DNA from 4 places in the Bradyrhizobium zaerense genome. Region 1 is predicted to be linked to each of the others. Evidence: predicted binding sites of a transcription regulator. Region 1 holds the regulator's gene; each other region holds the start of a gene.
What was found. Region 1 encodes LexA, which represses DNA repair genes until DNA is damaged. Its sites were predicted from a motif close to TGTTCNNNNTGTGTTCNG; they were not measured.
Positions count from the first base shown of each region.

Region 1 (7,389 bases):
GGTGCCATTTGCAGAAATTTGAATACCTGTTGCCGTTGCATCAAAGCCATTTGCCTTGCTTAGACTACCGGTCGCGGTCGCGTCCGCGCCGTTGGCGGTGCTGGCCTGTCCCGTCGCCGTCGCGTTGGTGCCGTTAGCAAAGCTAGCTTGGCCTGTCGCGGTCGCGTTGGTGCCGTTGGCATCACTGGTTTGTCCCGTTGCCGTCGCGTTGGTCCCGTCTGCGGTGCTGACCTGTCCAGTTGCGGTCGCGAACGTGCCGTTCGCAAAGCTGTTTTGTCCCGTCGACGTCGCGTAGGCGCCGTTTGCGATGCTGCTTTCTCCCGTTGCGGTCGCGGAGATGCCTTTGGCCTGACTGACATGTCCTGTCGCCGTCGCGCCGTCTCCGCTCGCGATGCTGCCTGCACCGTAAGCCGTCGCGTCGGAGCCGGTCGTGGTGGCCCCGCTGCCAACCGCTGTCGCGTTGCCGCTGGGCGCGTTGATCACGCCGCCGCCGGCGGCGTAGTCGGCAGAAAGAGCTGCCGAAGGGTAGAGCACCGCACCGGCACCCAGCACACCCACGCCGGTCAGCATGCTGCTGGCGAGCAAGCCGGCCTTGCGAGACAGGCGCCTAAGTGCCCCAAAAATAGTGTCGTGACGCCGATGCGCGTACATGAGAGCCCCTCGAACGGACGGCCCGATTCTGTCGATTGACCTACCGCTCCGGGCAGCTTCTCCAAGCCGCAGGACGATCGCATCTGACGTTCGTCAGAGATCGGAGGGAAAGCGGGCCTTTCGACCTGAATGTTTGAGGAGTGAGACATCGCAGCAACATCCCGCAATATGCTTGCAATTCAGCATTGCACCTCGCCTTCGCCACTCGCGAACCTCAGATTCCCGATGCCGCGCTGCTTTGCGGCAACATCGGCTCGACTGCCGCTTTTTCTGTCCTTGCCCTGGCGCGGCGCTGCGCTGAGATGCCTCATTGCATTTTGAGGCATTTTGTCTTGGGGACGGACGATATTTCCAACGACTCCGTATTTGACCTCATCGGCGCCATCTACGAGGCCGCGCTCGACGGAAGCCGCTGGGAAAGTGTGCTGACGCGCATCGACGAGGCGATGGGCGGTCGCATCCTGTTCGGTGTCTATGACCCCGCAAACGGCCTCTCCAGCCTGGTGTCGCCGCGCATCGACCCCGACCGCGTGCAAGAGCTGCTCGGCTGGGCGCCGCGCAATCCCCTGTTGCCGCTTGGCATCGGCAGGACGCCGGGCGAGGTCTTCACCATCGGCGACTTCATCACACGCGATGAGTTCACCGCGACCGACTACTACAACGAATGGTGGCAGCCAGCCGGCTTCGATACCGAGCCGTTGACGACGAATTTGCTGGTCGATCATAACGCCACGGGCATCCTGACCAGCCACCGGCCGTCCAATTTGCCTTCATATGACGATAACGCACGGCGGCTGTTTGCGACGCTGGCGCAGCATCTCGTACGCGCCGTTGCCATCCAGCGGCGTACCCACCAGCTCGACGTCACCGGCCGCGCTGCGCTAGCGGGACTGGATGGGCTAGACCACGGCTTCGTTCTCGCAGACGCTGAGGCGCGCCCGATCTTCGTCAATCGCCGCGCGCGCGAATGGCTCGATGCCGCCGAGAGCATCGTGCTTGAGGCAGGCGCGCTGAGCGCCATCAACAGCGAAGACGGCCGCTCTCTGCAATCACTGATCGGCTCGTGCAGCATCGATCATCCCGATCGCATCGGCGGCGAGATGAGCTTGCGGCGGCATCCAGGCCGCATGCCGCTGCACGTGCAGGTGACGCCAGTCGGCACAGATTGGGCGGAGAGTTCGGTGCCGCTTGCCTCCGGCTGGCGATCGAGCGCGATGGTGCTCATCACCGACCCCGAGCCGGACGCGAGATCAAGACTCGACGCTTTGCGCACGCGTTACGGCCTCACCCGTGCCGAAGCCGCCTTTGCGCTCGAGATCGTCAAGGGCGGCGGCCGCAAAGCGACGGCGGAACGGCTAGGGATCACCGACGGAACCGCGCGCAGCCATTTGTCGAAAATCTTCGACAAGACGGGCGTGAACCGGCAGGCCGAACTGGTGCGGCTATTGCTCCATAGATAAGCTGCGTCCACGCGCATGCACGTCCGTTTTGCCTCGACGGCCACTGTCGGCTAGAACGCTTGCCGCGACCCGATTGTCGTATTGCCCGAGCAGGAGTTTTCACCGTGGCCCTCATGCCGGTTTCCGACGCGCTTGCCGCGGTGCTTGCCGGCGCAGAGCCGCTGGCGGAAGAGATGGTTGCGCTCGACGAGGCCTGGCACCGGGTGCTGGCGCGCGATCTCGCGGCGCGCCGTACGCAGCCACCGCAGGCGATGTCGGCCATGGACGGCTACGCAGTGCGCGCCGCCGACGCGGCCAGGATCGATGCACAGCTCAATCTGATTGGCGAGGTCGCAGCCGGCCAGCCGTTCGCGGGAACGGTGGGCGCTGGCGAAGCCGTACGGATTTTCACAGGCGGCGTCGTTCCCGATGGCGCGGATGCGGTCGTGATCCAGGAGGATACTGCGGTCGAGGGCAAGCGCGTCACGATCAAGGAAGCCGCCCTCATCGGACGGCACATCCGCCTGGCCGGCGTCGATTTTCGCGAAGGCGATTTGCTGCTGAAGCGAGGAACCCGACTCACCGAGCGTGACCTGGCGCTCGCGGCCGCGATGAACCACCCGCGCCTGCCCGTCCGCCGCCGGCCGAGAGTTGCGATCCTCGCAACCGGCGATGAGCTGGTGATGCCCGGCGTCACCCCCGGCGCGGGTCAGATCGTTTATTCCAACGGCTATGCCCTGCACGCGCTCGCGCGCAGCGAAGGCGCCGAGACCATCGACCTCGGCATCGCCGCCGACACGGTTGAGGCGACCACGGCCGGCATCCGCCGCGCCCGCGACAGCGGGGCGGACGTCCTGATCACCACCGGCGGCGCCTCGGTTGGCGACCACGACCTGGTCAAGCCGGCGCTCGAGGCCGAAGGCATCTCGATGGCGTTCTGGAAGATCGCGATTCGCCCGGGCAAGCCGATGATGCACGGTCAGCTCGGCGCGATGCGCGTGATCGGCCTGCCCGGCAATCCCGTGTCGTCCTACGTCTGTGCGTTCCTGTTCATGGTGCCGCTGATTCGCGCGCTCTCGGGCCGCGAAGTGATTCACCACCGTCGCGAACGCGCCGTGCTCGGCCGCGATGTCGGTGCCAACGACCAGCGCGAGGACTATCTTCGCGCGCGCCTTGAATTGCGCGACGACGGCACCCTCATCGCTCATCCCGTGAGTCATCAGGATTCCTCGCTGCTCGCGAATCTGGCTGCCGCACAGGCACTTCTCGTACGTGCGCCGTTTGCGCCGAAGGCCGAGGCAGGCACGCGCTGCGAGGTGCTGCGATTGCCGGTCTGAACGCGTCGCTCGCTCGCGTTCCGCGAAGTTTGTCGCGTTCACGCTAAATTAACCAGTTGCGGAACACATATCGAACATATAGTGTCCGTTCATGATTTGTTTCGAGCATGTAGCGGCTCATCGCTGAACTCAGCGTCTCGGAATCGAACGACATCAACCGGGGGAATTTGGTCGAGATGTTAACGCGCAAACAATACGAGCTTCTGCGGTTCATCAGCGAGCGGCTGAAGGAAAGCGGCGTGCCGCCCTCCTTCGACGAGATGAAGGACGCGCTCGATCTGCGCTCGAAATCGGGCATCCATCGCCTGATCACCGCGCTCGAGGAGCGCGGCTTCATCCGGCGCCTGCCCAACCGCGCCCGCGCCATCGAGGTGATCAAGCTGCCGGAGCTTCAGGCCGCGGCCGGCAGCCGCCGCGGGTTCACGCCCAGCGTCATCGAGGGCAATCTCGGCAAGGTCCGCGCGAGCTCCAGCGGGTCGGCGGATGACGGCGAGCGCCCCGTCGCGGTGCCCGTGATGGGCCGGATCGCGGCCGGTACGCCGATCGAAGCGTTGCAGACCCGCAGCCACACCATCAGCGTGCCGCCTGACATGCTCGGCTCCGGTGAGCACTACGCGCTCGAAGTGCGCGGCGATTCCATGGTCGATGCCGGTATCCTCGACGGCGACATGGCGCTGATCCAGCGTAACGAGAGCGCCGATACCGGCGACATCGTTGTGGCGCTGATCGACGACGAGGAGGCAACGCTGAAACGTTTCCGGCGCCGCGGCGCCTCGATCGCGCTCGAGCCGGCGAACGCCTCGTATGAGGTTCGCATCCTGCCGCCCAACCGGGTGAAGATTCAGGGCAAGCTGATCGGGCTTTACCGGAAGTATTGAGCCGGCTGCGGACGGTCGGTCGGCCGCCGCGCACGAGCGATTGGAGCGGACGATTGTCCGCTCCGGCTGGATAGTCTTTCTGGTTTTGCGCAGATTATCCGGCCACCCCTCCGGCGCTACATCCTCGGCACGCCGCGACGAAGCGCGCACCGCTTCGCAGGCCTTTGAGAGACCGAGGAGACAACCATGCGCAACATCTTTCTGAGCACTGTCGCGATGGCGCTGATCGCAGCATCAGCGTCGCAAGCCCTCGCGGCGCAAACGCAGCCCCGCGTCCGCAAAGTGCCACTGGCGACGAGCGAGCAATTCCGAAATGCCGGCAACGCGGTCGAGCAGCCGTCGCAACGGGCCTGGCAATATTCCGGCTGGTCGGCGCCCGCTGGCCGCTAATGGCGAAACTGCCCGAATGCACGGGAGCAGGCTTTGTTCCTCGCGCAATTGAAAAAGATATTGTGATTGCAGCGCGCGGACCAAGCCGCAGATTTGCCCACAACCAAGCAGACGCTTGCAGGCTTCTACTCTGATAGAGGCCTGCGCCTCAGAAGAGGCGCGGGTCGCTATCCTGATTGAGGAGCACCCCGATGTGTGACTACAGCCTGCACGCCGTCGCGACGCGTCCCGCAGAAGTCGGCGAGACAATCGTCACGACAACTTTCCGCGGCACCTCGACGCGCGGCTTCGCCTCCGAAGCCGATATGTCGGTCGCGGTCTGCCTGCTGCCGGGAACGGAGCTCGCCTTCGCCGACAGCGTCCGATACGACAATCGCTGGATCTGGACGCGCACCATCAACTCCCGCGTCGGCAAGTTCGGCAAGGTCGATCCGCACATTCCCGATCGCCATCACGACGCCATCGAATTTCCGGACGGCAAATACGTGCTGGTGACGCAGCTCGTCGAAGGCCAGCGCGCCACCGTGCTGCAATTGCCGGTGACCCAGCCGCTCGGCGAGCGGGAGCAAAAGCCAGAGATCGCCGACAGGCAGCCAACGATCACCCGCCTGCCGATCGGCTGACGCCGCCGACCCAACGAGGGGTCGAGGCCCGGATTGAAATGCCCATCGCCGGCCGAGGCCGGCGAAGTGGAGCGGTTTGCGTCTCGCAAAGCCGATCGAGTGATCCGCCCGCCGCATGTCGGACGGCCAGCCATTCCGGCCTGACGATCGGCTGAGAGGTCAAATCCAGCCCTCGGCTTTCAGTCCTCGGCTTGGAGATCGGCCTCGGACGGCGTTGCGTCATTGCTCCGGGGAGAGGCTGTCTTCGTCTTCGGCGCAAGGCTGCCATCATAATCCGCCGCGCCTGCGGCAGCCGGCGACCAGGGACGGTCTGCGCCCCTTGCCTTCACCGCCTGAACGGCAAAACCATCACCACGCCGCATCAGCGCGAGCGCGCCTTGGCTTGCGAGACGCTGCCGATCGACCACCATCGCCGTGCAATCCGGCGGCGCCGGCCGGGCGATCACCACCAGCGCGGCACGATTGCAATCATCGGCCAGCGCGTCGATGCGCAACGCCACTGCGACCAGGCGCCCGTCGGCGAGCGGCGTGACGCAGCCCAAATCGTCGCACGAGACGCCATCGGCCAGCGACGCGCTGCCGGCATCACGCGGATCGGCGTCGGCCGCCAGCCATTCCTTCAGCAGAAAGCTGTCCTTGTTCATCCTGATCAGATGCAGCTGCCCGTCCCTGCCCCGCACCGCGACGCTCTGCCCGTCACCGGCGATCAGGATGTCGGGCTGCCGGACGGACAAGCCCCAAAGGATCGCAACCAGCAGCACCAGCGCGCCCGACCAACGCAGCGGCGTGCGCAACAATCCCATCAGGACGAGCCCGAGGCTCGCCGCGACCAGGGGCGCGGTGCCGAAGGCGCCGATATGGCCGACCGCGCCCGGCAATGCCGCGACCCATCGCGTGACCGCAATCATCCAATCGATGCCGATCCCCATCAGCCACCAGAACACGCCGTCCAGTCCGAACGGCGCCGCAAGCAATCCCAACAGCCCGGCAGGCATCACCAGCGCCGAAACCACCGGCATGGCGCCGAGATTGGCGAGCACGCCGTACGGCGTGACGCGGTGAAAGTGGAAGGCTGCGTAGGGCGTGGTCGCAAGCCCCGCGATCATGGAGGCCATGAACAGCATCGCGATCTCGCGCCCGCCCCACATCGCGATCCGCGCAGTGGTCGAATGATCCGGCGAGGCAAACAGGTTCGGCATGCCGACCTGCACCAGCGCCACCAGCCCCAGCGTTGCCGCGAACGACATCTGGAAGCTCGGATGCACCAGCGCCTCCGGCGCGACCGCAAGCACGATCAGGGCTGCCACCGCCAGGGTGCGGAAAGTAATGGCGCGGCGATCGACGATCACGGCGATCAACACCACCGCCGTCATGAAGAACGATCGCTGCGTGGCCACTTCCGCGCCCGACAGCAGGAGATAGAACGCGGCGGCGAACAGTGCGGCCGCCGCCGACCATTTCTTGATTGCGAAGGCGGCGGCCAATCCCGGAATGAGCGCGAGCAGCGCCCGCACCGCGAAGAACACGACGCCGGCGACCACGGCCATATGGTAACCCGAGATCGACAGCACATGGCCGAGCCCCGAGATGAACATCGCATCATTGACGGGCGTGGTGATCGCGTCACGACGTCCGGTCAGCAGCGCGGTCGCGATGGCGCGGTTGTCGCCGTCGAGGGTGGCACGGATGCGTGCGTCGATGGCGTCGCGCAGCCCCTGCATCATTGCGGCGTAGCGCAGCCTGATGCCCCCGGCTTCGGGCGGGGGCGCCACCGTGATTGCCCCCATCGCGAAACCGGAGGCACCGATGCCCTGGAAGAACATGTCGCGCGAGAAGTCGTAGCTGCCGGGCCGCAATGGCGAGAGCGGCGGCATCAGCCGCGCCTTCAACTGCACGAAGCTGCCGACTTCGGGGGCCGTCCCCTTGCGCACCGACAGCCGTACACGCTCCAGCTGGATGTCGCCGCGTTGGGTCTCCATCGCGGTGACGCGGAGCACGAACCGGTCGGTGCGCTCACGGATGTCACGCGTCTCGACGAAGCCCGACAGCGACACGGAATAGAGCGGCTTTG
Region 1 is NZ_CP165734.1:1,074,257-1,081,645, reverse strand. Features, by position in the region: gene AB8Z38_RS05400 (YadA-like family protein) at 1-585, opposite strand, end outside; gene AB8Z38_RS05395 (helix-turn-helix transcriptional regulator) at 984-2,111, shown strand; gene glp (gephyrin-like molybdotransferase Glp) at 2,216-3,427, shown strand; gene lexA (transcriptional repressor LexA) at 3,604-4,305, shown strand; gene AB8Z38_RS05380 (hypothetical protein) at 4,492-4,695, shown strand; gene AB8Z38_RS05375 (hypothetical protein) at 4,887-5,318, shown strand; gene AB8Z38_RS05370 (ComEC/Rec2 family competence protein) at 5,498-7,389, opposite strand, start outside.

Region 2 (7,389 bases), 3.1 Mb from region 1:
ACGGCCGCATCAACCGCGCCCTGCTGTGGCAGGCGCTGCTGATCGTCATGCTGCTGGCAGCCGTACTCGGGACCATCGGTGAGGCTATCAACGTCTTCAACGGCCACAAATCCACCACCACCACCACCACCCTTATCTTCTCCCTCGACTTCAATCTCGACGAGCTCTTCAACGCTGTCGATCCGAGGTCGTACCGTTTGCTGAGATCCGCAGACCGCCCAACCCTGATCTTCAAGCTGTCCGCAACGCCGCTGTTTCTGTGGATTTATCTCGCAACCGCCAACAAGCGGCTGCACGATCGCAACAGGAGCGGCTGGTGGATGATCCCCTTCTTCGTCGTGCCCGGCCTGTTCGACCAGTTCTCGGACCTGTTGCCGAAGTCCAACTGGGTTGTTCCGTTCACCCTGGCAGCCTCCATCCTGTGGCTGTGGGGTCTCGTCGACATGTTCTGCCTGCGCGGCACCTCGGGCCACAACCGGTTTGGCCCCGACCCTCTGGCTGAAACCGAGGACAGCTCGGCATCCGCCTCGTCCCCTGCAAAAAGCTGGGACCAGCAGAGCGAAGTCGAAATTGTCCCGCCGAGTGCTAGCCCGCCCGGCGGCATGCATGTTAAGCGGAGCGCATGACCGATGCTCTCTCCATTGCCCGCGATCTGATCCGCTGCCCCTCGGTGACCCCGGCCGATGCCGGCGCACTCGGGGTGCTCGAAAAGGCCCTCACGGAAGCCGGCTTCGTTTGCCATCGCGTGACCTTCAGCGAGCACGGCACCGCGGACGTCGACAATCTCTATGCGCGGATCGGCAGCGAAGGGCCGCACATCACCTTTGCCGGCCACACCGACGTGGTGCCGCCGGGCGACGAGACCGCCTGGAGCGTCGGCGCGTTCTCGGGCGAGGTGAAGGATGGTTTCCTGCACGGCCGCGGCGCGGTCGATATGAAGGGCGGCATCGCCTGCTCGATTGCGGCGGTGCTGGAGCATCTCGCCGCGAATGGCGGCAAGCCGCGCAATGATGGAAAGGGCTCGATTTCCTTCCTGATCACCGGCGACGAGGAAGACGTCTCGATCAACGGCACCGTCAAGCTGCTCAAATGGACGGCCGAGCGCGGCGAGACATTCGATCATTGCGTGCTCGGCGAGCCCTCCAATGTCGAGACGCTCGGCGACACCATCAAGGTCGGCCGCCGCGGCTCGCAATCCGGCACGCTTTACGTCGACGGCGTGCAGGGCCATGTCGCCTATCCGCACCGCGCGTCCAATCCGGTGCCGGATATTTCGCGGCTGATCGTGGCGATCTCCGACGAGCCGCTCGACCATGGCAGCGCGCAGTTCCAGGCCTCCAATCTCGAATTCACCTCGGTCGACGTCGGCAACAAGGCCTACAACGTCATCCCCGGTGAGGCGCGCGCCAAGTTCAACATCCGCTACAACGACAACCACACCCAGGCGAGCCTGCGCGAGCTGGTCGAGACGCGGCTGACAAAAGCCTGCGGCAACCGCATCCGCGCCCGCATCGTCTGGGAGCCGTCGAACTCCAACGTGTTCGTCACCCAGCCCGGCCCGTTCACCGATCTTGCCGTGTCGGCGATCGAGGAGGTCACCGGACGCAAGCCGGAGCTGTCGACCTCAGGCGGCACCTCGGACGCGCGTTTCATCTCGAGCTATTGCCCGGTCATCGAATTCGGCCTGGTCGGCCAGACCATGCACCAGGTCGACGAACGCGTGCCGGTGGCGGATCTGCAGAAGCTGACGCAGGTGTATCGCGGGATTTTGCAGAGGTATTTTGGGTAGACGCGATCTTCGCGAGCCCTCCGCTGTCATCGCCCGACTTGATCGGGCGATCCAGTATTCCAGAGACGGCAGTGACTGAGCCGAGAGGCCGCGGCGTACTGGATGCCCCGGTCAAGCCGGGGCATGACAATGATGGGTGTTGCGAGAGCGCAGGCCCTCGCCCCAATCAATAATCCACCTTCATCAGATACAGCCCGTCCGGCGGAGCGACGATGCCGCAGGCGGCGCGGTTGCGGGCGGCGAGTGCCGCGGCGAGATCGTCTGCGGTCCAGCGGCCGTCGCCGACCCACACCAGCGAGCCCACCATCGAGCGCACCTGGCTGTGCAGGAACGAGCGCGCCGAGGTGACGATGGTGATCTCGCGGCCGTCGCGCAGCACATCGAGCTGATCGAGCGTCTTCTCCGGCGATTTGGCCTGGCACTCGGTGTCGCGGAACGTCGTGAAATCGTGCTTGCCGAGCAGGCGCTGCGCGGCGGCATGCATCGCGTTGCTGTCGAGCCGGCGCGGCACGCGCCAGGCGTGGCCGATATCGAGGGCGAGATTGGCGCGGGTGTTGACGATGCGGTAGCGATAGTGGCGCTTGATCGCCGAGAAGCGCGCCTCGAAGCTGTCAGGGACGATCTCGGCTTCGAGCACCGCGATCGGATGTGGGCGCAGATGTGCGTTGAGACCGTCGCGAAAACGCCCCGGCGGAAACTGCTTCTCGACGTCGACATGAGCGACCTGGCCGCGCGCATGCACGCCGGCATCGGTGCGGCCGGCACCATGCACCCGCAAATCCGCGCCGGTCATCGCCTTCACCGCCGCTTCGAGCGCGCCCTGCACCGAGGGCAGCGTCTCCTGCACCTGCCAGCCGAAGAACGGCGCGCCGTCATATTCGATGGTGAGCTTGTAGCGGGGCATCTCAATCCGGATGGTGTCATCGCCCGGCTTGACCGGGCGATCCAGTACTCCGAGACATCTCTGTTAAGCCGAGAAGCCTCGGCGTACTGGATACCCCGCCTTCGCGGGGTATGACAGTGCTAGATGAATTTGGCACCTGCTTCACCGGCACGCCGCGCAGGAAGTCGACGGCCTGCATCCGCGCCTTGCCTTCGCGCTGCAGCTCGAGAATGCGGATCGCGCCCTCGCCGCACGCGACGGTGAGCTGGTCGTCGAGCACTTCGCCCGGGGCACCTGCGCCTTTGGCAAACTCGCAGCGCAGGATTTTTACGCGCGCGTTTTCGCCGACGTCTGCGAGCTCGCTCCAGGCGCCGGGAAAAGGCGACAATCCGTGGATGTGACGCAGCACGTCGCGCGCGGGTTTGGTCCAGTCGATCCGGGCCTCGGCCTTGTCGATCTTGGCGGCGTAGGTGACGCCGTCCTCGCTCTGCTTCCTGAGCTGAAGGGCACCGCGGTCGAGCGCCGCCATGGCGCGCACCATCAGATCGGCGCCGAGCCGGGACAGGCGATCGTGCAGATCGGCTGCGGTCATGGCGTCCGTGATCGCAATGCGCTCGGCCATGGCGACGTCGCCGGTATCAAGCCCGACATCCATCTTCATCACCATCACGCCGCTCTCGGCGTCGCCGGCCATGATGGCGCGGTTGATCGGCGCGGCGCCGCGCCAGCGCGGCAGCAGCGAGGCGTGCAGATTGTAGCAGCCGAGCTTCGGCGCATCGAGAATGGCCTGCGGCAGGATCATGCCGTAGGCGACGACGACCGCAGCATCAGCGTCGAACGCGCGGAATTCGTCCAGCGCCTCCGGTGTCTTCAGCGTCTTCGGCGTCAGCACGGGAATGCCGAGCTTTCGCGCGGCTTCTTCCACCGGGGTCGGCTGCAATTGCAGGCCGCGCCGCCCGCCCGGCTTCGGCGCGCGGGTGTAGACGGCGACGATCTCGTGGCCATGCGCGACGAGCTCGAACAGCGTCGGCACGGAGAAGTCGGGCGTGCCCATGAAGATCAGGCGAAGGGGCATGTGAAAAACCTGCGAGAAACGCGATCCACTGACGATCATTCCGGGCGGCTCGAACAGCCGAACTACGGCGCGCAATTGCGCGCCTGAGAATCTCGGTTCCGGGTTCGATGCTGCGCATCGCCCCGGAATGACAGATACCCTACTCCCCGCGCTTGGCGGCTTTCTCGAACTTCTTGATCACGCGGTCGCGCTTGAGTTTGGACAGATAGTCGACGAACAGCACGCCGTTGAGATGATCGATCTCGTGCTGGATGCAGGTGGCGTAGATGCCTTCGGCGTCTTCCTCGTGCACCTTGCCGTCGAGATCGGTGAAGCGCACGCGCACCTTGGCGGGGCGTTCGACCTCCTCGTAATATTCGGGGATCGAGAGGCAGCCTTCCTCATAGACCGACAGCTCCTCGGACGAGGACAGAATTTCCGGATTGATGAAGACGCGCGGCTCCGGATTGGTCTCGCCGTTCTCGTCGCGCTTGGCGAGATCCATGGTGATGAGGCGCAGCGGCTGCGCGACCTGGATCGCCGCGAGCCCGATGCCGGGCGCGTCGTACATGGTCTCGAACATGTCGTCGGCAAGCTTGCGGATCTCCGGCGTGACCTTCTCGATCGGCTTGGAGACCAGACGCAGCTGCCTGTCGGGCAGGATGATGATTTCTCTGAGGGCCATGGCCGCGATTTAAGCTGCGCGCCCGATGCGGTCAATGCAGCGAGGAACTCCGTTAACGGTCCGCTAACCATAAAACTTGAGGCTTTGCTAACCGTAAAAATTAAGGGGCCATTAACCAGAAATGTTCGCTATTCGTTCGCGAAACCCGCCGAATCGGCTAAAAGGCGGCCATGAACGAAATCATCTTCATGCTCGGCGACTGGCCGGTGCGCACCATCGACGCGCTGATCGGCTTTTGCGCCCTCGTCCTCATCCTGCTGGCAGTGATCGCCGTCGTGATCGCGCGGTCCTCGCGGCGCGGCGCGGAACTCGCGATGGCCAATGCCATCCGCGCCGACGAGCTCGAGGAGCGCGTCAGGCAGATGCTGCACGCCCAGAGCGAGGCTTCGGGCCGGGTGGATGCCATGACCCAGGCCCTCGCCGGCCGCCAGGCCGACATGGCGCGCGCGGTGAACGAGCGGCTGGATTCGGTGACCCACCGCGTCGGCCAGTCGATGGAGAACACCACTCGCAACACCATGGACAGCCTGCGCGCACTGCACGAGCGTCTCGGCATCATCGACAGCGCGCACAAGAACCTCACCGACCTCACCACCCAGGTCACGACCTTGCGCGACGTGCTCGCCAACAAGCAGTCGCGCGGCGCGTTCGGCCAGGCGCGCATGGAGGCGATCGTCCAGGACGGCTTGCCGAAGGGCGCCTACGAGTTCCAGTTTACGCTCTCGACCGGAAAGCGGCCGGACTGCGTGGTGTTCTTGCCCGACCAGCGCCCGCTCTGCATCGACGCGAAATTTCCGCTGGAGGCGATGACCGCGCTGCACGACGCCCGCACCGACGAGGAGCGCCGGATCGCCACGCAGCGGCTGCGCGCCGACGTGATGAAGCATGTCAGCGACATCGCCGAGAAATATCTGGTCGCCGGGGAGACCCAGGAAATGGCGCTGATGTTCGTGCCGTCGGAATCGGTCTACGCCGAGATCCATGACGGTTTCGACGACGTGATCCAGAAAGCCTATCGCGCCCGCGTGGTGCTGGTGTCGCCCTCGCTGCTGATGCTCGCGATCCAGGTGATGCAGCAGATCATGAAGGACGCGCGCATGCGCGACGCCGCCGACCAGATCCGCACCGAAGTGATCAAGCTTGGCGACGACCTCGGCCGCCTCAGGGACCGCGTGCTGAAACTGCAGAAGCATTTTGCCGACGCCAACGAGGACGTGCGCCAAGTGCTGATCTCCGCCGACAAGATCGAGAAGCGAGCGGGGCGGATCGAGGAGCTCGATTTCAGCAAGACCGACGCCCCCGAAGGCCCGCATTTGGTGGCCACCGGCGCCGCCGAGCTGTTCCCACGGAAGCTGCAAGCGGGGGAGTGAGGCCCGGCACACCGTCATGCCCCGCGAAGGCGGGGCATCCAGTACGCCGCGGCGGTGGTGATTGAGCCGAGATGCCGGTGATTACTGGATCGTCCGCCTTCGCGGACGATGACAGCGAGAGGAATGCGGCATGGGGGCACGCTGCTACTACGTTTACATCCTCGCCAGCAAGATCGGCGGAACGTTGTATATCGGCGTGACGAATGATCTGATCCGCCGGGTGGCCGAGCATAAATCGAAGCTGATCGAGAGCTTCACGGAGAAGTACGATGTCGCTCGACTGGTCTATTTCGAGCAGCTCGATGACCCCGAGAACGCCATCAAACGAGAGAAGCGGCTGAAAAAATGGAAGCGCGCCTGGAAGATCGCGCTAATCGAGAAGGACAATCCGGATTGGAACGATCTTTATGCGGGGATCGCTGGTCCTCCCTAATTTCGGCCTCTGGAATACTGGGTCGCCCGGTCAAGCCGGGCGACGACACCTCCTTTGTGGCCGGCGGGAACGACACCTCCCTTGTGGCCGCCAGAATCTGCTAACACCTGCCCATGACCGCACCCGACGCGACCTCCGCCGCCGGAACAGACACCATCTCGTGGCGCGACAGCCTCGCCGTGTACCTGCAATCGCGGGTGCTGATCGTGCTGTTTCTCGGCTTCTCCTCCGGGCTGCCGCTGGCGCTGTCGGGGTCGACCTTGCTGGTTTGGATGCGGGAATCCGGCGTCGACCTCGGCACCATCGGGCTGTTCGCGCTGGTCGGCACGCCGTACACGCTGAAATTCCTGTGGGCGCCGCTGGTGGATGCGCTGCATGTGCCGCTGTTCACCCGCGCGTTCGGCCGGCGGCGCGGGTGGCTGCTGTTCTCGCAGCTGCTGCTGATCATCGCGATCCTGCTGTTGGCGCTGACCGATCCCGCGCGCTCGCCGTTCTACGTCGCGCTCGGCGCGCTGCTGGTGGCGACGACGTCGTCGACGCAGGACATCGTGGTCGATGCCTTCCGCGTCGAGAGCCTGCCCGAGAGCGAGCAGGCCGCCGGCATGGCATCCTATGTCGCGGCCTATCGCATCGGCATGCTGGTCTCGACCGCCGGCGCGCTGTTCATTGTCTCCGGTTTCGAGAGCACCGGCATTGCGCGCGCATCCGCCTGGACGTGGGGCTATGTGGTGATGGCAGCGATGGTGCTGATCGGGACGGTCACGGCATTGGTCGCCACCGAGCCCGAGCAATCGGCGCGGGCCGAAGCAGCGACACACACCGAGACGGCCTTTGCGCGCGTGCTCCACGCCGCGATCGGCGCCTTCTCGGAATTCCTGTCGCGCAAGGACGCGCTCGCCGCGCTCATCTTCGTCGTGCTGTTCAAGTTCACCGACGCGTTCTCCGGCACCATGACAGCGCCGTTCGTGATCGACCTCGGGTTCTCCCGCAACGACTATGCCGCGATCGTGAAGGGCGTCGGCCTCGCCGCGACGCTGATCGGCGGCTTTGCCGGCGGCTTTGTCGCGCGGCGCTATTCGCTGGCGACGTCGCTGTGGATCGGCGGCGTCTTGCAGGCGCTCGCCAACTTCTCCTTCTCCTGGCTGGCCTTCGTGGGCACCAGCCAATGGGCGCTG
Region 2 is NZ_CP165734.1:4,212,772-4,220,160, forward strand. Features, by position in the region: gene AB8Z38_RS20325 (DUF805 domain-containing protein) at 1-626, shown strand, start outside; gene dapE (succinyl-diaminopimelate desuccinylase) at 623-1,789, shown strand; gene truA (tRNA pseudouridine(38-40) synthase TruA) at 1,956-2,693, opposite strand; partial or broken gene fmt (methionyl-tRNA formyltransferase) at 2,813-3,747, opposite strand; gene def (peptide deformylase) at 3,887-4,411, opposite strand; gene rmuC (DNA recombination protein RmuC) at 4,582-5,781, shown strand; gene AB8Z38_RS20355 (GIY-YIG nuclease family protein) at 5,912-6,214, shown strand; gene AB8Z38_RS20360 (MFS transporter) at 6,328-7,389, shown strand, end outside.
Region 2: rmuC (DNA recombination protein RmuC) is a predicted target of LexA. The motif match lies at 4,534-4,551, and genes of this name have one in related genera.

Region 3 (7,389 bases), 1.9 Mb from region 1:
TTGCAGCGACGAAAGCGCCGAGGCGATCCAGCCGGGTGGGCCGATCTGCCTTGCCAAATTCTCCGACGACCGGCTGCTGCTGGTTGCGGACGCTCTTGCCAAGAGCACGTCGCTGGCGCGCGACGAGCGGCGTGTCGCCGCGGTCTTCGATGTTATCGAGCCTTTTGCGCGCGAGCTCGCCGAGCACGGCCGCACGCCGCGCCGGCGCAAGGGCATTCTGCAACTGATCGGCAACGCGCTGCTGGTGCAGCAGCGCGTTGCTGGCCGTGTTGCTGTCGCCGAGAAGCCCGACGTGCTCTGGGAGAAGCCGGAGCTCGACCGGCTCTATGCCCGTCTCGAAGACGAGTACGAGCTGAAGGAGCGCCTCGACACGCTCGAGCGCAAGCTCACGGCAGTGTCGGCGACCGCCAACGCGCTGACGGACATCATCGACACCCAGCGTTCCCTCCGCCTCGAAATCGCGGTGGTGATACTGATCGTGATCGAAGTCGCGATCGGCTGTTTTCAGATTTATACCGGCATTCACTGAGCAGGAAGAAGTCCGCACAGGCGCGTCGCTGGAGCAATCCGGTCCGCGAGCGAGATGCGCGTGACCGTGCCCTCGCCCCTTGTGGGAGAGGGCAGCACCGTGAGGAGACGCAAACTCACCTGGGTGAAGGGTATGTCTCCACGAGTCTGGAATCGTAGAGTGGGCAAAGGCGCACTTGCGCCGTGCCCACCACCTTCATCGCGAACACTGAATGGTGGGCACGCTTCGCTTTGCCCAGGATACCTAATCGAACGAGCGTTCATCGCTGCAACACCGCCGCGCAATGTCGCGCGATCATCAATTCCTCATTGGTCGGGATGACGAAGATGTCGACGGCACTGTCGCTGCCGCTGATGCACTCGTGCGCCGCGTCATTTGCGATGGGATCGATGCGCGCGCCGAGCCATGCCAGCCGCTCACCGATCATGCTGCAAATCTGCGGCGCGTGCTCGCCGATCCCTCCGGTGAAGACTAGGCAATCCAGCCCTTCAAGCGTATTCGCCATGACTGCGACCTCCTGCGCCGCACGGAACGTGAAGAGATCGATCGCTTCCTTTGCCGCAGCCTCGCCGCTCGCAAGCAGCGAGCGCATGTCGGCGGAGATGCCGGATACCCCAAGCAGGCCCGACTCCTGATAGAGCAGGTGCTGCACGTCCTCGACCGACATCTTCTCGTGCTGTTGCAGATAGAGCAGGACGCCGGGGTCGATGGTGCCGCAGCGCGTGCCCATGATCAATCCGTCGAGCGGCGTCAGTCCCATGGTGGTGTCGACGCTGCGGCCGTTGCGAAGCGCGCAGAGGCTCGCGCCGTTGCCGAGATGGGCGATCACGGTGCGCTTGGCGGCAAGCTCGGGCGCGATGTCCGCGAGCCGGCCTGCGACATATTCGAACGACAGGCCGTGAAAGCCGTAACGGCAGATGCCGCGCTCTTCATAGCGTCTCGGAATGGCGAAGCGGCTCGCGGGCGGCCTCAGACCATGGTGGAAGGCGGTGTCGAAGCAGGCGATCTGCCTCAACTCGGGCCGGATCGCCCGGATCGTATGGACCGGCGCGAGACAGCGCGGCTGGTGCAGCGGCGCCAGCGGCGTCAGCGCTTCAAGCTTCGCGTAGACGTCTTCCGTCAGTTCGACCGGCCGTGAATAGTCTGGCCCACCATGGACAATGCGATGGCCCACGGCACGCAAGTGGCGCTCGCCGAAATGCTCTTCGATAAACCCAAGCACGTCTGCGAACAGGTGACCGCTGCCCGTATCCGCCTCTGTGCGTTGCTTGTCGAACAGGGTCTCGCCCGCCGGGCTCTTCACGGCGAGTCGAGGCTTCGTCTCGTGCTCGTCGAGCAGTCCTTTGCAGAGCAGGGCGGGATCGGACCCCGACAGCTCGAACAGGCCGAACTTGATGCTCGACGATCCGGAGTTGAGAACCAGAACGGTGTCCGACATGGCTGCCGTCAATCGCCGGCTTCGGCCGGAGTCTTGCCGCCTGCGCTGTTCTGCCAGACCCAGTCGCGGATCTCCGGCATGTCCTCGCCGTGTTCGCGCACATAGTGCGAATGCTCGATCAGTCTGTCGCGGAAGTGCTGTTTCACGTCGGCGGCCCTGGCCGCAAGACCCGGCACGCGCTCGATGGCCTCGATCGCGAGATGGTAACGGTCGAGCTCGTTGAGCACGACCATGTCGAACGGCGTCGTCGTGGTGCCTTCCTCCGCAAAGCCGCGCACATGCATGCCGGCATGGTTGGTGCGGTTATAGGTCAGCCGGTGGATGAGATAAGGATAGCCGTGATAGGCGAAGATCACCGGCTTGTCGCGCGTGAACAAGGTGTCGAAGTCGCGATCCGCGAGGCCGTGCGGATGCTGCTCCTTCGGTTGCAGCGTCATCAAATCGACGACGTTGACGACGCGCATCTTCAGCTCGGGCAACGCATTGCGCAGAAGGTCGACGGCGGCGAGCGTCTCAAGCGTCGGCACGTCGCCCGCGCAGGCCATCACCACGTCGGGCTCGTGGCCCGCCTCCTCCGTGCCCGCCCAAGTCCAGATGCCGATGCCGGCGTCGCAATGCGTGGCCGCGTCTCGCATCGAGAGCCATTGGGGGGCAGGTTGCTTGCCGGCGACGATGACATTGACGCGATCGTAGGTGCGCAGGCAATGGTCGGCGATCCATAGCAGCGTATTGGCGTCGGGCGGGAAATAGATGCGGACGATGTCGGCCTTCTTGTTGGCGACGAGATCGACGAAGCCGGGATCCTGATGGCTGAAGCCGTTGTGGTCCTGGCGCCAGACATGCGAGGTCAGGAGATAGTTGAGCGAGGCGATCGGGCGCCGCCATGGCAAATGCCGCGTCACCTTGAGCCATTTGGCGTGCTGGTTGAACATGGAATCCACGATGTGGATGAAGGCCTCGTAGCACGAGAACAAGCCGTGCCGTCCGGTGAGCAGGTAGCCTTCGAGCCAGCCCTGGCAAAGGTGCTCGCTCAAGACCTCCATCACGCGGCCGTCCTGCGCGAGATGCACGTCGTAAGGTTCGATCGGCTCCATCCACACTCGTTCGGTCGCCTCGAACACCGCATCGAGCCGGTTTGACGCGGTCTCGTCCGGTCCCACGATGCGGAAGTTGCGCGTCTGCGCGTTGAGGCGGATGACGTCGCGCAGAAATTTGCCGAGCTCGCGCGTGGCTTCTGCGATGACGCCGCCCGGCTCCGGCACGTCCACCGCGAAACTGCGGAAGTCAGGCAGCTTCAGCTCCTTCTTCAACAGCCCGCCATTGGCGTGCGGATTGGCGCCCATGCGGCGGCTGCCTTCGGGCGCCAGCACCTGAAGCTCGGGGATGAGCGTGCCGTTCGCGTCGAAGAGATTTTCCGGCTCGTAGCTGCGCATCCAGTCTTCGAGCAGTTTCAGATGCGCCGGATTCTCGCGGCAGTTCGAGACTGGAACCTGATGCGCGCGCCAAAAGCCCTCGACCTTGAGGCCGTCGACCTCCTTGGGGCCAGTCCAGCCCTTGGGGCTGCGCAGCACGATCATCGGCCAGCGCGGCCGCTCGACGTTTTTGCGCCCGTCGCGAGCATGCCGCTGGACCGAGCGGATGCTGGCGAGCGCGACGTCGAGCGCATCCGCCATGATCCGGTGCATCAATTTGGGATCGTCGCCCTCGACGAACAGCGGCTCATGGCCAAGCCCGCGAAAAAGCTCGCGGATCTCGCTGTCGGGCATCCGCCCGAGCACGGTCGGGTTGGCGATCTTGTAGCCGTTGAGATGCAGGATCGGCAGCACCGCGCCGTCATGCGCGGGATTGAGGAACTTGTTCGAGTGCCAGGACGCCGCGAGCGGCCCGGTCTCGGCCTCGCCGTCGCCGACGACGCAGGCCACGAGCAGGTCGGGATTGTCGAAGGCCGCGCCATAGGCGTGGACCAGCGCGTAGCCGAGCTCGCCGCCTTCATGGATCGAACCCGGCGTTTCCGGCGCGGCGTGGCTCGGAATGCCGCCCGGGAAGGAGAACTGCCTGAACAGCTTGCGCAATCCGTCCGCGTCGCGCGCGATGTCGGGATAGATCTCGCTGTAGCTGCCTTCGAGATAGGTGTTGGCGACCATGCCCGGTCCGCCATGACCGGGACCGCAGATATAGATCGCATTCAGGTCCAGCGCGCGGATCACCCGGTTGAGATGGGCGTAAATGAAGTTCAAGCCGGGCGTGGTGCCCCAATGGCCGAGCAGACGCGGCTTGATGTGCTCCGGCCGCAACGGCTCGCGCAGCAGCGGGTTGTCCAGAAGATAGATTTGCCCGACGGAAAGGTAGTTCGCCGCGCGCCAGTAGCGATCGAGGAGATCGAGGTCGCCGCTCGCGGCGGTCGTTTTTTGTTGGATTGTCATGTTCCTGCCGACTTTCACCCAGCGCTCGTCACCAACCATGTTGCGCGACGATTGATCCCCGACCGGCATCAGACGTGATGCCCGGGACAGCCGTGTTGCGGGACGTCAAGTCACCGCGCCCGAAATTTGGGCGGCTACTTTGCATGGGATTGTTTTCCAGTTTTTTGTTTGTGTTCTTGATTTGTTCTTTCGTCGTGCTATCTTGGCTTCATGAGTCCAGCATCCTCTCATGCTCTCAAGCACCTGCCGGTCACGGCGCCCTCCGAGCCGGCGGGTGCGGCTTCCGACTTTCCTGAGCTGGCGGTCGCCATCGACCGCCAGCGCAGGCGAGGCCGGGGCGCGCAATCCAACGCCAGCGGCCGCTATGAGGCCGAGGCGCGCGTCGCCTTCGACGACGGCTGGCAAAGCCTCGAAGATTTGCCGCCGTTCAAGACCACGGTGGCCATCGACACCTCGCGCAAGGTGATCACCCGCAACGATTCTCCGGACATCGGTTTCGATCGCTCGATCAATCCCTATCGCGGCTGCGAGCATGGCTGCGTCTATTGCTTCGCCCGGCCGACGCATGCCTATCTCGGCCTGTCGCCGGGGCTCGATTTCGAGTCAAAGCTGTTCGTGAAGCCCGACGCGCCGGCGCTGCTGGAGAAGGAACTCGCCGCGGCCGGCTACGAGCCGCGGATGATCGCGATCGGCACCAACACCGATCCGTACCAGCCGATCGAGCGCGAGCGCAAAATCATGCGCGGCATTCTGGAGGTGCTGGAGCGCACCGGCCATCCCGTCGGCATCGTCACCAAATCGGCGCTGGTCTTGCGCGACATCGACATTCTCGCGCGGATGGCCAGGCGCAACCTCGCCAAGGTCGGAATCTCCGTTACCTCGCTCGATCCCAAGCTGGCGCGCACCATGGAGCCGCGCGCCTCGACGCCGCCGAAGCGGCTGGAGGCGCTGAAGCAGCTCTCGGAGGCCGGCATTCCGACCACCGTCATGGTGGCGCCGGTGATCCCCGCGCTGAACGATTCCGAGATCGAGCGTATTCTCGATGCCGCCGCCCATGCCGGCGTCAAGGAAGCCTCCTACGTGCTGCTGCGGCTGCCGCTGGAGGTCCGCGATCTCTTCCGCGAATGGCTGATGGCGAACTATCCGGACCGCTACCGCCACGTCTTCACGCTGATCCGCGACATGCGCGGCGGTCGCGACTACGACGCCAAATGGGGCGAGCGGATGAAGGGCACCGGCCCGATGGCCTGGACCATCGGCCGCCGCTTCGAGATCGCCTGCGAGAGGCTCGGGCTGAACAAGCGCCGCTCCAAGCTGACGATTGATCATTTTGCGAGGCCGAAGCGGGAGGGCGATCAGCTCAGTCTGTTCTGGAGGAGTCGTTGAATAACGGGAATTGCCCGGGGTTCCCGGTTGCGCTGGCCGGAGGCGCGTGCGCACGATCCCGGCCATGATTCGGGACAAGTCCGTCAGCAAGCCGGCCAAGAAGGTCGCGCCTCAAAAGCCTGAGAAGGCTTCGATCGGGAATGCCGAGCCGGGCAAGGGTGCGGCCAAGAAAAGCGTCATCGCGGTTGCTTCGCCGAGCTTCCGCCGCGAGCGCGCGCTGATCAAGCGCGGCATCTGGCCGGTCGCCGGCTGCGACGAGGCCGGCCGCGGCCCGCTCGCCGGTCCCGTGGTGGCGGCTGCGGTAATTCTCGATCCCGACCGCATTCCGCGCGGCATCGACGATTCCAAGCGCCTGACCGCGGAGGAACGTGAAAAACTGTTCGACAAGATCTGCGCGACGGCGCAGGTCTCCGTCGCGGTCGCCTCGCGCTCCCGCATCGACCGCGACAATATCCTGCGCGCCTCGCTCTGGGCCTTGAAGCGCGCGGTGGTGGCGCTGCCCGAGCCGCCACGCCACGTGTTTGTCGATGGTCGCGACCGTCTGGATACCACCTGCGACTGTGAGGCCGTGATCGGCGGCGACGGCATCGTCCTGTCGATCGCGGCAGCTTCTATCATCGCAAAGGTGACGCGCGACCGGCTGATGTGCGCGCTGGCGCAGGACTGCCCGGGCTACGGCTTCGAGCAGCACAAGGGCTATGCCGTTCCGGAGCATCTCGATGCCCTCGACCGCCTCGGGCCCACCGTGCACCACCGCAGCTTCTTCGCCCCCGTCGTCGCCGCCCGCGCCAAGCACATGCCCTGGACGGTCGAGCCGGTGCAGGACTTGTTTGCTGTCGCCGAGGCCGAGATGCAGGTGGAAGCGGCCATCGAAATCGATGCGTCCGCCAGCCTCTAGAGCAGACTGTCGTTGCCACGACGCGCAGTGCCCTTTATCAAAACAATCGTGAGCGAATAGGGCCGGCTGGACGGGTTGGCTGCATCTTTCGGACGTTGCATGCGGTTTACCTCCCTGGTCATCGAGCTCATTCGCGCCCGGCCGCGGCTGATCGTATGGATCGCCGTGCTGTTGCAGGCCGCGATGTGGCTGCTGGTGGCGCTGATGTTCTACCGCAGCCCGCCCGGCAACCTGGCGACGCTGCTGGCCTTTGGCCGCGAATACCAGGTCGGCACCGATCTTGGCCCGCCGCTGCCGCTCTGGCTCGCCGACATCGCCTATCGCGCCGCCGGCGGCCACATGTTGGGCGTCTATGTCCTGGCCGAACTGTGCGAGATCGCGACCTTCGTCGCGCTTTACCATCTCGCGCGCGCCGTGGTCGGCACCCAGCATGCGGTGCTCGCCGTGCTGCTGACCATGACTGCGCTGGCCTTCTCCTCGCCCGCGCTCGACTTCGGCCCCTTGATACTGGCGCGGCCGCTCTGGACGCTGCTGCTGTTGCATTCCTGGCAGATCATCGGCCAGCGTCGCGGCAACGCCTGGTTCGCCTGGTCGATCGAGGCAGGCTTGTTGCTGCTGACCACGCCCGCCGCGATCTTCCTGCTCATGCTGCTCGTGATCTTTGCGTTCTCGACTGCGCGTGGCCGCAAGACGCTGCGCGCGCTCGATCCGCTGT
Region 3 is NZ_CP165734.1:3,010,451-3,017,839, reverse strand. Features, by position in the region: gene AB8Z38_RS14885 (RMD1 family protein) at 1-529, shown strand, start outside; gene AB8Z38_RS14880 (acetate/propionate family kinase) at 789-1,967, opposite strand; gene AB8Z38_RS14875 (phosphoketolase) at 1,976-4,390, opposite strand; gene AB8Z38_RS14870 (PA0069 family radical SAM protein) at 4,601-5,776, shown strand; gene AB8Z38_RS14865 (ribonuclease HII) at 5,841-6,674, shown strand; gene AB8Z38_RS14860 (glycosyltransferase family 39 protein) at 6,774-7,389, shown strand, end outside.
Region 3: AB8Z38_RS14870 (PA0069 family radical SAM protein) is a predicted target of LexA. The motif match lies at 4,562-4,579, and genes of this name have one in related genera.

Region 4 (7,389 bases), 1.3 Mb from region 1:
CATTGAGTGACGGGTGAAGCTGCAACCCTTCGAGTCCGCAGGATTCTCGTCGTGGAGGACGACTATTTGCTCGCTCAGGTTCTGACCGACTTCCTGGAGCAAGCGGACTTCCACGTCGTCGGTCCGGTCGGTTCACTGGAGGAAGCACTTGCCTTGGTCGAGAACGAGCCCGGCAGCTTCGACGGCGCCATCCTCGACATCAATCTGCATGGCAGCAACTCCTATCCGGTCGCCGATGCGCTTGTCGCGCGCTCCATTCCATTCCTGTTTGCGACCGGATACGGCCGGGATGCGCTCGAGGGTCGCTACCGGGATCATCCGCGATGTGAAAAGCCGTTCGACCAAGCCACTCTGCTTTCAGTGTTTGGTGCATTGTTCAACAATCGCGCGGCTTAAAGCGACGTCCTTGCCCTCCTGCGCCTGTGCGCAGCGGGAACGGCGCCTGCTCAACCGGCCCTCGTCGGCGATATCTGCGGCGGAGGAACCTTGGCGCGTGCCCCGACTTTCCGTCCTGGGAAGGCAGAGCGAGGAGCGGATATGGGCAATAGCGGCGTCGGAATGCTTCTTGGAGATTTCTCGGCTACGACAGTTTGGCTGATGTTCATAGGCGCCTTCATTCTCGGCGGGGCGATCCTGTACGGCATCATGAAGAGCGGCCGGTTGCGCAGAGGCGAGCGTGCGCAACTCGACGCCAATACGGAGGCGGCGCAGCGCCGCGATGATCCGCAGAAGCGCGCCTCGCGATAGGACTTGGCGATAGGACTTGGCTTCAGCAGCACGCGCGCGTTCCGGAGCAGCGGCTGTGGGTCGACCGGCTTACACCAGACGTCGTGGCAGGCTGTTGTTGATCGCACAGGCAGCCACCGCCGCGTGGCCGAACGCGACGGAGATCTGATGCAGGTCAGTCACCACGTCCCCGATGCCATACAGGCCGGCGACAGACGTGCGCTGATGATCATCGATCCTGAGATATCCATCCGACGTATGTTCCGCGCCCAGCGAGACCGCCAGCGCTGAGCGCACCTCGGCTCCCATCGCGGGGTAGACGACATCGAATTCCGCGCTGTCGCCTCCGTTGAAGCAGGCTTCGAGCCTGCGACCCCGGCGCTTCAATTGCATATCGGCGGCCTCCACGATCTCCACCCCGGCCGCGGCCAGTCGCGCTCTTGCGTCGGCATCGGCACGCTCGGTCGCTAGCAGGGTCACGTCGCGCGAGTAACCGCGCAGGAACAGAGCCTTGCTTGCGGCGTGAGCCGGCGGACCGACGACACCGATGCGGCGGTCGATCGCTTCATACGCGTCGCAAACCGGGCAGTAGCGCAGAAGACCGTCCGCGACCGCGGTCCGCCATTGCTCGAACGGCGGATGGTTATCCACGATCCCGCAGGCGAGCACGATGGCCCTGGTGTCGGCCTCGCCTCCGGCCCATGCGGCGCGAAACCCATCCGGGCCCGGCGCGAGATCGCTGACCTCGGAGCTCACTCGCGCCACCCCAAGCTCGGCCAATTGCGCCGACATCCGTGCAAGCAACTCGCTGCCGGACAGGCCGTGCGCAAAGCCGGGAACATTATGGCTTCGCGGAATGAGGCCAGCGCGGCTTGCACCGGCGTCGACGACGCATACGCGGCGCCGAAAGCGTGCGAGATAGATCGCAGCCATTAAGCCGGCCGGCCCGCCGCCGATGACCAGGCAATCAAGCGGCATCGCCGCGCTTGTTTCATCGAGACCCGTCATCGCGGAGAACCTGCCTTCGGGATCGAACTCGCGCAGCGCGAGCCATCGACCAACCCAGGCCGCAACGCGCAGTTCCGAACCGCGGGGCGAGCAGAGCGCAATCGCAATGCAGCTTCGAGCTAGCCAATGAGGCCGGCAGAGTCAGCGCGCTCACTGGGCAGGTCGAAACGAGCGATGCGCCTGTCGAGCCGCCATAGCTCGATGCGATGGGTGAGCACGAGCGAAGCCGCCTGGCGCTTTGCCTCTTCATCGTCGCCGCAGACGAGATTGATGCAACCAAAAACGTGACCGTTCGGGTCGATCTGGAAAGCGCGGTAATGCCTGATGCTGTGCATGGTCATTGAGCCGGCCTTCTGTAACCGGGCGCACTCAACCAGTCGGTCAAGCTGGAGGTCACCTCGTCCTGCATCGCACGGCGCAGCAACATGTCGCGCGGCTTGCCGGGCGGCATGCTTTGCGCGCGCTCGCGTGCCTTGTCAGCCGATGTCAGCAAGCGCTCCTGGAGCGATTGCGTCTGTTTCGTTCGCTTGCGTGTGGCGGTCATCTGCGTTTCCGCGGCTGCTTCTGGAAAGGGGAAGCCGGCCCCGGGCGGGAGGTATGGCGCGCCGGGGCCGGGATCATGCCGGCGTTGGACGACCAAGCGGCACTACTCGCAGCTTCAGGCGCAAGCCGCGTTCCCGCATTTGGATAGGTTAATTCCCCGCGAGATTTCCGCGATTTGCGCCTGCTGCGTCGCGAACCGCCAGCTGCAAATCCCATGTCCATCCTACGGCTTTGCAAAGAACGAATGCGGAACGGGTAGACAGGTCGCGCGTTGGGCGAATAACCGATGGGAGATCATGATGGCAGACAACACCGAGAAGGACCCGAGCGAGTGGGTGTCCGGCGATGATCCGATGACCGGCGCACAAGCCTCCTACCTCAAGACTCTTAGTGAACAGGCCAACCAGCCGGACCCGACCGAGAACCAGCTCACCAAGGCGCAAGCCTCGGAGCTGATCGACAAGTTGCGCGCCGAAGCGGGGCTGGAGAAATGACAAGGCGCGCGCGGTCGTCGCCCTCGCCGAAAGCTGTTCCGCGCTGATGGCCCGTCAGGCCACTGCCATCCAGACTAGCGCCGCGACCATCAGCACGAAGCCGGCAAAGGCGGTGCCGAGAAAAAGCAGTTCCACATGGTCCATCGCCGCCGCCCTCGTTCCAAGCCGCCGTTTTGACGGCTCGGGGTGGCGACGGCATTATGAAATGTGAATCGGTGGCGTGCGCCGCCGCATTTTTTGTGGGCCGCGACGAATTCTCTTTTGGCCCGCGCTCTAGGACTTCGCGGTGCCGGGCTCGGCCATCTTGCGGTGCTGCTTGGCGAGCAGCTCGTTTGGCGTGACATTGGCGACGGTCGTCTGGAGCTTGTTCTTGAGGCCGGTCACGATGTCGGATTCTCCGCTCATCATCGCCTCGAAACCCGCCTTCGCGACATCGGCAGGGTCGTCCTTTTCCTCAGTCCCGACCTTGGTGTCCATCATATCGGCCCGGCGGAAAAACTCGGTCTCGGTCGCGCCGGGCATCAGGCAGGTGACGGTGACGCCGGAATCGCGCAGCTCCTCCCGAAGCGCGAACGAAAACGAGTCCAGGAACGCTTTGGTCCCGTTGTAGACCGCCTGGAAACTGCCGGGCGTGAATCCCGCGACCGAGCCGGTAATCAGGATGCGTCCGTTCTTGCGCCGAAGCATCTCGTTACCCGCACGATGGATCAGGTAAAGCGTCCCGGTGATGTTCGTATCGATCACGCGCCGGACGCGATCGAACTCCTGATCGAGGAACGCCTTGCCGAGACCCACACCGGCGTTGGCGAGCAGTGCATCGACCGGCCGGTTACCCACCACGCCACAGAGCTTGTCGATGCCGCCGGTCGTTGAAAGATCAGCCTGGACGGATTCAACTTTGGCGCCGAGACCGCGGAGCTCATCGGCGGCTCCCTGGATCGCCGGTTCGTCGGCCGCGATCACGAGATCGAAGCCGGCCTTGGCACAGCATTTCGCGAGTTCCAGACCGATGCCGGTGGAAGCTCCGGTGACGACGGCAAACTGATTGGCTGGCATAAGCAGATCCTTCGAATGTCGATGATCCCGCTCAATCGCCGCGCCCGTGGCTCGTTCCAAATCTCGCGACATCTCGCGGTCGACGCCGCTTTTTTCAAGCTTCCATAGCAACCATCGTTTGTTGCTCGACTTAGATGCGTCAAGCTCAACCTGGAGACATGCATGAAAGCGCTCGTCTGGCACGGCAAGGAGGACATTCGCTGCGACACCGTGACCGATCCGGAGATTCAGGATCCGCGTGACGCCATCATCAAGGTTACAAGTTGCGCCATCTGCGGCTCGGACCTGCACCTGTTCCACAACTTCATCCCGGGCATGCTGCCTGGCGACATCATGGGACACGAGACCATGGGAGAAGTCGTCGAGGTCGGCTCCGGCGTGGACGGCAAGCTCAAGAAGGGCGATCGCATCGTCGTGCCCTTCACCATCATTTGCGGCGAATGCGATCAATGCAAGCGCGGCAATTTCTCCGTGTGCGAGACCACCAACCGCAAGCGGCAGCTCGGCGACAAGGTGTTCGGACACACCACCGCCGGACTGTTCGGTTACACGCATCTGACCGGCGGCTATCCGGGCGGCCAGGCCGAATATCTGCGCGTGCCATTTGCCGATGCCACGCACATCAAGGTTCCCGACGGCATTCCGGACGAGCAGGTGCTGTTTCTCAGCGACATCTTCCCGACCGGCTGGCAGGCCGCGGTTCATTGCGACATAGAGCCCACCGACACCGTTGCGATCTGGGGCTGCGGCCCGGTCGGCCAGATGGCGATCCGCAGTGCGATCCTGCTCGGTGCCAATCAGGTCATCGCCATCGACTGCATCCCGGAACGCCTCAGCATGGCGGAAGCCGGCGGCGCCACCACGATCAACTTCGAGACCGAAAGCGTTCTCGAGCGGATCAAGGAGCTGACAGACGGCAGGGGTCCGGAAAAATGTATCGATGCGGCCGGCATGGAATCGCATGTGATGGCCTCGCAGCCGGATACGTTGCTCGATCGCGCCAAGCAGATGGTGATGCTCGAAAGCGATCGCCCGCATGTGCTGCGTGAGATGATCTATGTCTGCCGTCCCGGCGGCATCATCTCCGTCGCGGGTGTCTACAGCGGCTTCTCCGACAAGATTCCGATGGGCGCCTTCATGAACAAGGGATTGACGATGCGAACGGGACAGACGCACGTCAACCGCTGGACCGACGACCTGCTTCGGCGGATCGAGCAAGGCGAGATCGATCCGTCTTTCGTGATCACGCACACCGTCCCCCTGGAGCAGGGCCCGGAGATGTACCAGGTGTTTCGCGACAAGCGGGACTCCTGCGTCAAGGTCGTGTTGAAGCCCTGAAGGAAGCGAGCAAGACATGTTTCATTTCGGCAATATCGTGAGGACCAAGGGCGATCCGACTATCGTGGAGAGCGGGAGCAGTCTCGCGCGCCCCGAAGACCGGCTCGCACGTGCGCTCGGCTGGTTCAGCATCGGGCTCGGATTGGCGGAGCTGTTGGCGCCGCGGCGGGTCACGGAGACGCTGGGGATGGAGGGCCACGAGACGCTGGTGCGCGCATTCGGTGCCCGGGAAATCGTCAGCGGGATCATGTCGCTCTCGGTCGACAAGAACGCCGGCTTGTGGGCGCGTGTCGGCGGCGACGGCCTCGATGCTGCCGCGCTCATGTCGGCACTGACGCCGGACAATCCCAAGAAGGGCAATGTCGCATTGGCTCTTCTCATGATCGGCGGCATCGCGATGCTCGATTACCGGGCCGCGCAGGACACCAGGCCGAAGCGCCCCTCGCCCAAGGCAAGGCGCAGGCTCTACCCGGACCGCAGCGGATTTCCAAAGGGGCTCGCGGCGGTGAAGGATCGGGCCAAGCAGCTGACGAACAGCCGAGCCAAGACCGTGGTCCCCTCCTGAGCAATTGCGACCGTCAAGGCCTGTCGCGTGAAGTTCCACCCGATGTGACCGGGAGCTCGAGGGTGCTGGGCGCCAACGTACTTTGCCTGCCAACTTAGCAAACGTTAATGCGACAGTCCTGCAACCAAAGTCAAATGGGTCGCTGGCCACGTCTAACTGGATGCCTGATGCAAGCAGGGTTCGCCTTCTCCAAATTGGCAGACAGACTGTCGAGCCTCACCGATCTAACCGCTGAGGACCTCGACCTGCTCGCGGAGATGCCAAGCACCATCGTGCACGTTGGCGCTCATCAGACTGTCGTGCGACACCACAGCGAGACCGACCATTGTTGCCTTCTGCTGCAGGGCTATCTTTGCTGGCACGTCGCGGCGGGACAGGACGGGCAGATCACGGCGATATACGTGCCCGGTGACGTTCCCGATCTGCACACGCTTTACCATCCTTCGGTCGGGGCCAATCTGGTCACGCTCGGATCCGCCATCATCGCGCTGGTGCCTCACGACTTCTTTCGCGAGCTGTCCGCGAATTCGCCCGCGATGTCCCGGGCGCTGCTTCTGATGATGCTGGCCGATCTCGCCATCCAACGAAACTGGACGGTGAATCTGGGCAGCCGTGACGCCCTCTGCCGCGTCGCGCACCTTGTTTGCGAAATCAGGGAGCGCCTCCACGGCGTCGGTCTGGCGAGAGACTTCAGCTTTTCGTCTCCCTTCACGCAATCGGACCTGGCGGCCGCGTGCGGCATCTCCCCGGTCCACGCAAATCGGACGATTCAGGAGTTGCGTCGGCGCAACCTCCTGCAATGGCATGGAAAGACCATGACGATCACGGACTGGCCGGGGCTTGTCCGGCTTGCAGGCTTCGATTCCGCCTATCTGCGAACCCGTCCTCACGACAGCGCGGCGCGAGCACCGCAGCTCACACCAGTCTCGATGGGCGTCGAGCTCGCCTGAACCTTCATGCGGCCGTGCGTTTCAGCTCGGCACGCGCGAGCAGCGCGCGCCGCACCTCTTGGACGACGCCGTCCCATTGGCCCACATTCTTCTGATGGAAAAGCCGCAAGGTCGGATACCAGAACGTATGTGCTTCCGAAGCAGGCCAGCGCCAGTCGCAGTCGGCATGCAGCAACACCCAGGCCTCGCATCCCAGCGCGCCTGCCAGGTGCGCAACCATCGTGTCGACGCAAACGACGAGGTCGAGCCGACGGAGGAGATGCCCAAGCGCGACAATGTCAGGCGTACTGACGTCCTGCGCGCCCGTCTCCGCGAGCCGATCGACGCCCGCACCGCGCTGGAGCGAGTAAAGCGCTATGCCGTCATGCGCAAGACGTCGCAAAAGCCCCGCGGGAATGGCACGCCGCTTGTCCCAGGCGCCGACCTCCCAAACCAAACCGACGGACAGGCCGCTGGAGTTTTGCAATGGCTCCGTGCGTGCTCCATCGTCCGGCAGGCTCAGATATGGCGCGCGCATTTCGGCCGCCTCGCGTCCGGCACGGAGAGCATGGGGCACTTCCATGATCTCGATGTCGGTCTCGAACTCAACGCCGGGCGCACCATCGTGAAGCGGAATCGCGACGTCGACGCCCGCCGTCCGCTCGACCAGCGGCAGCAGCTCGGCCTGACACCAGACCGTCACGTTGCGCGCAACAGCTGCAAGCGCAGG
Region 4 is NZ_CP165734.1:7,556,370-7,563,758, reverse strand. Features, by position in the region: gene AB8Z38_RS35990 (sensor histidine kinase) at 1-17, shown strand, start outside; gene AB8Z38_RS35985 (response regulator) at 52-396, shown strand; gene AB8Z38_RS35980 (hypothetical protein) at 598-747, shown strand; gene AB8Z38_RS35975 (NAD(P)/FAD-dependent oxidoreductase) at 817-1,734, opposite strand; gene AB8Z38_RS35970 (hypothetical protein) at 1,854-2,075, opposite strand; gene AB8Z38_RS35965 (hypothetical protein) at 2,072-2,278, opposite strand; gene AB8Z38_RS35960 (DUF3072 domain-containing protein) at 2,577-2,771, shown strand; gene AB8Z38_RS35955 (SDR family NAD(P)-dependent oxidoreductase) at 3,045-3,827, opposite strand; gene AB8Z38_RS35950 (zinc-dependent alcohol dehydrogenase) at 3,990-5,165, shown strand; gene AB8Z38_RS35945 (hypothetical protein) at 5,182-5,730, shown strand; gene AB8Z38_RS35940 (Crp/Fnr family transcriptional regulator) at 5,898-6,680, shown strand; gene AB8Z38_RS35935 (hypothetical protein) at 6,685-7,389, opposite strand, start outside.
Region 4: AB8Z38_RS35960 (DUF3072 domain-containing protein) is a predicted target of LexA. The motif match lies at 2,514-2,531, and genes of this name have one in related genera.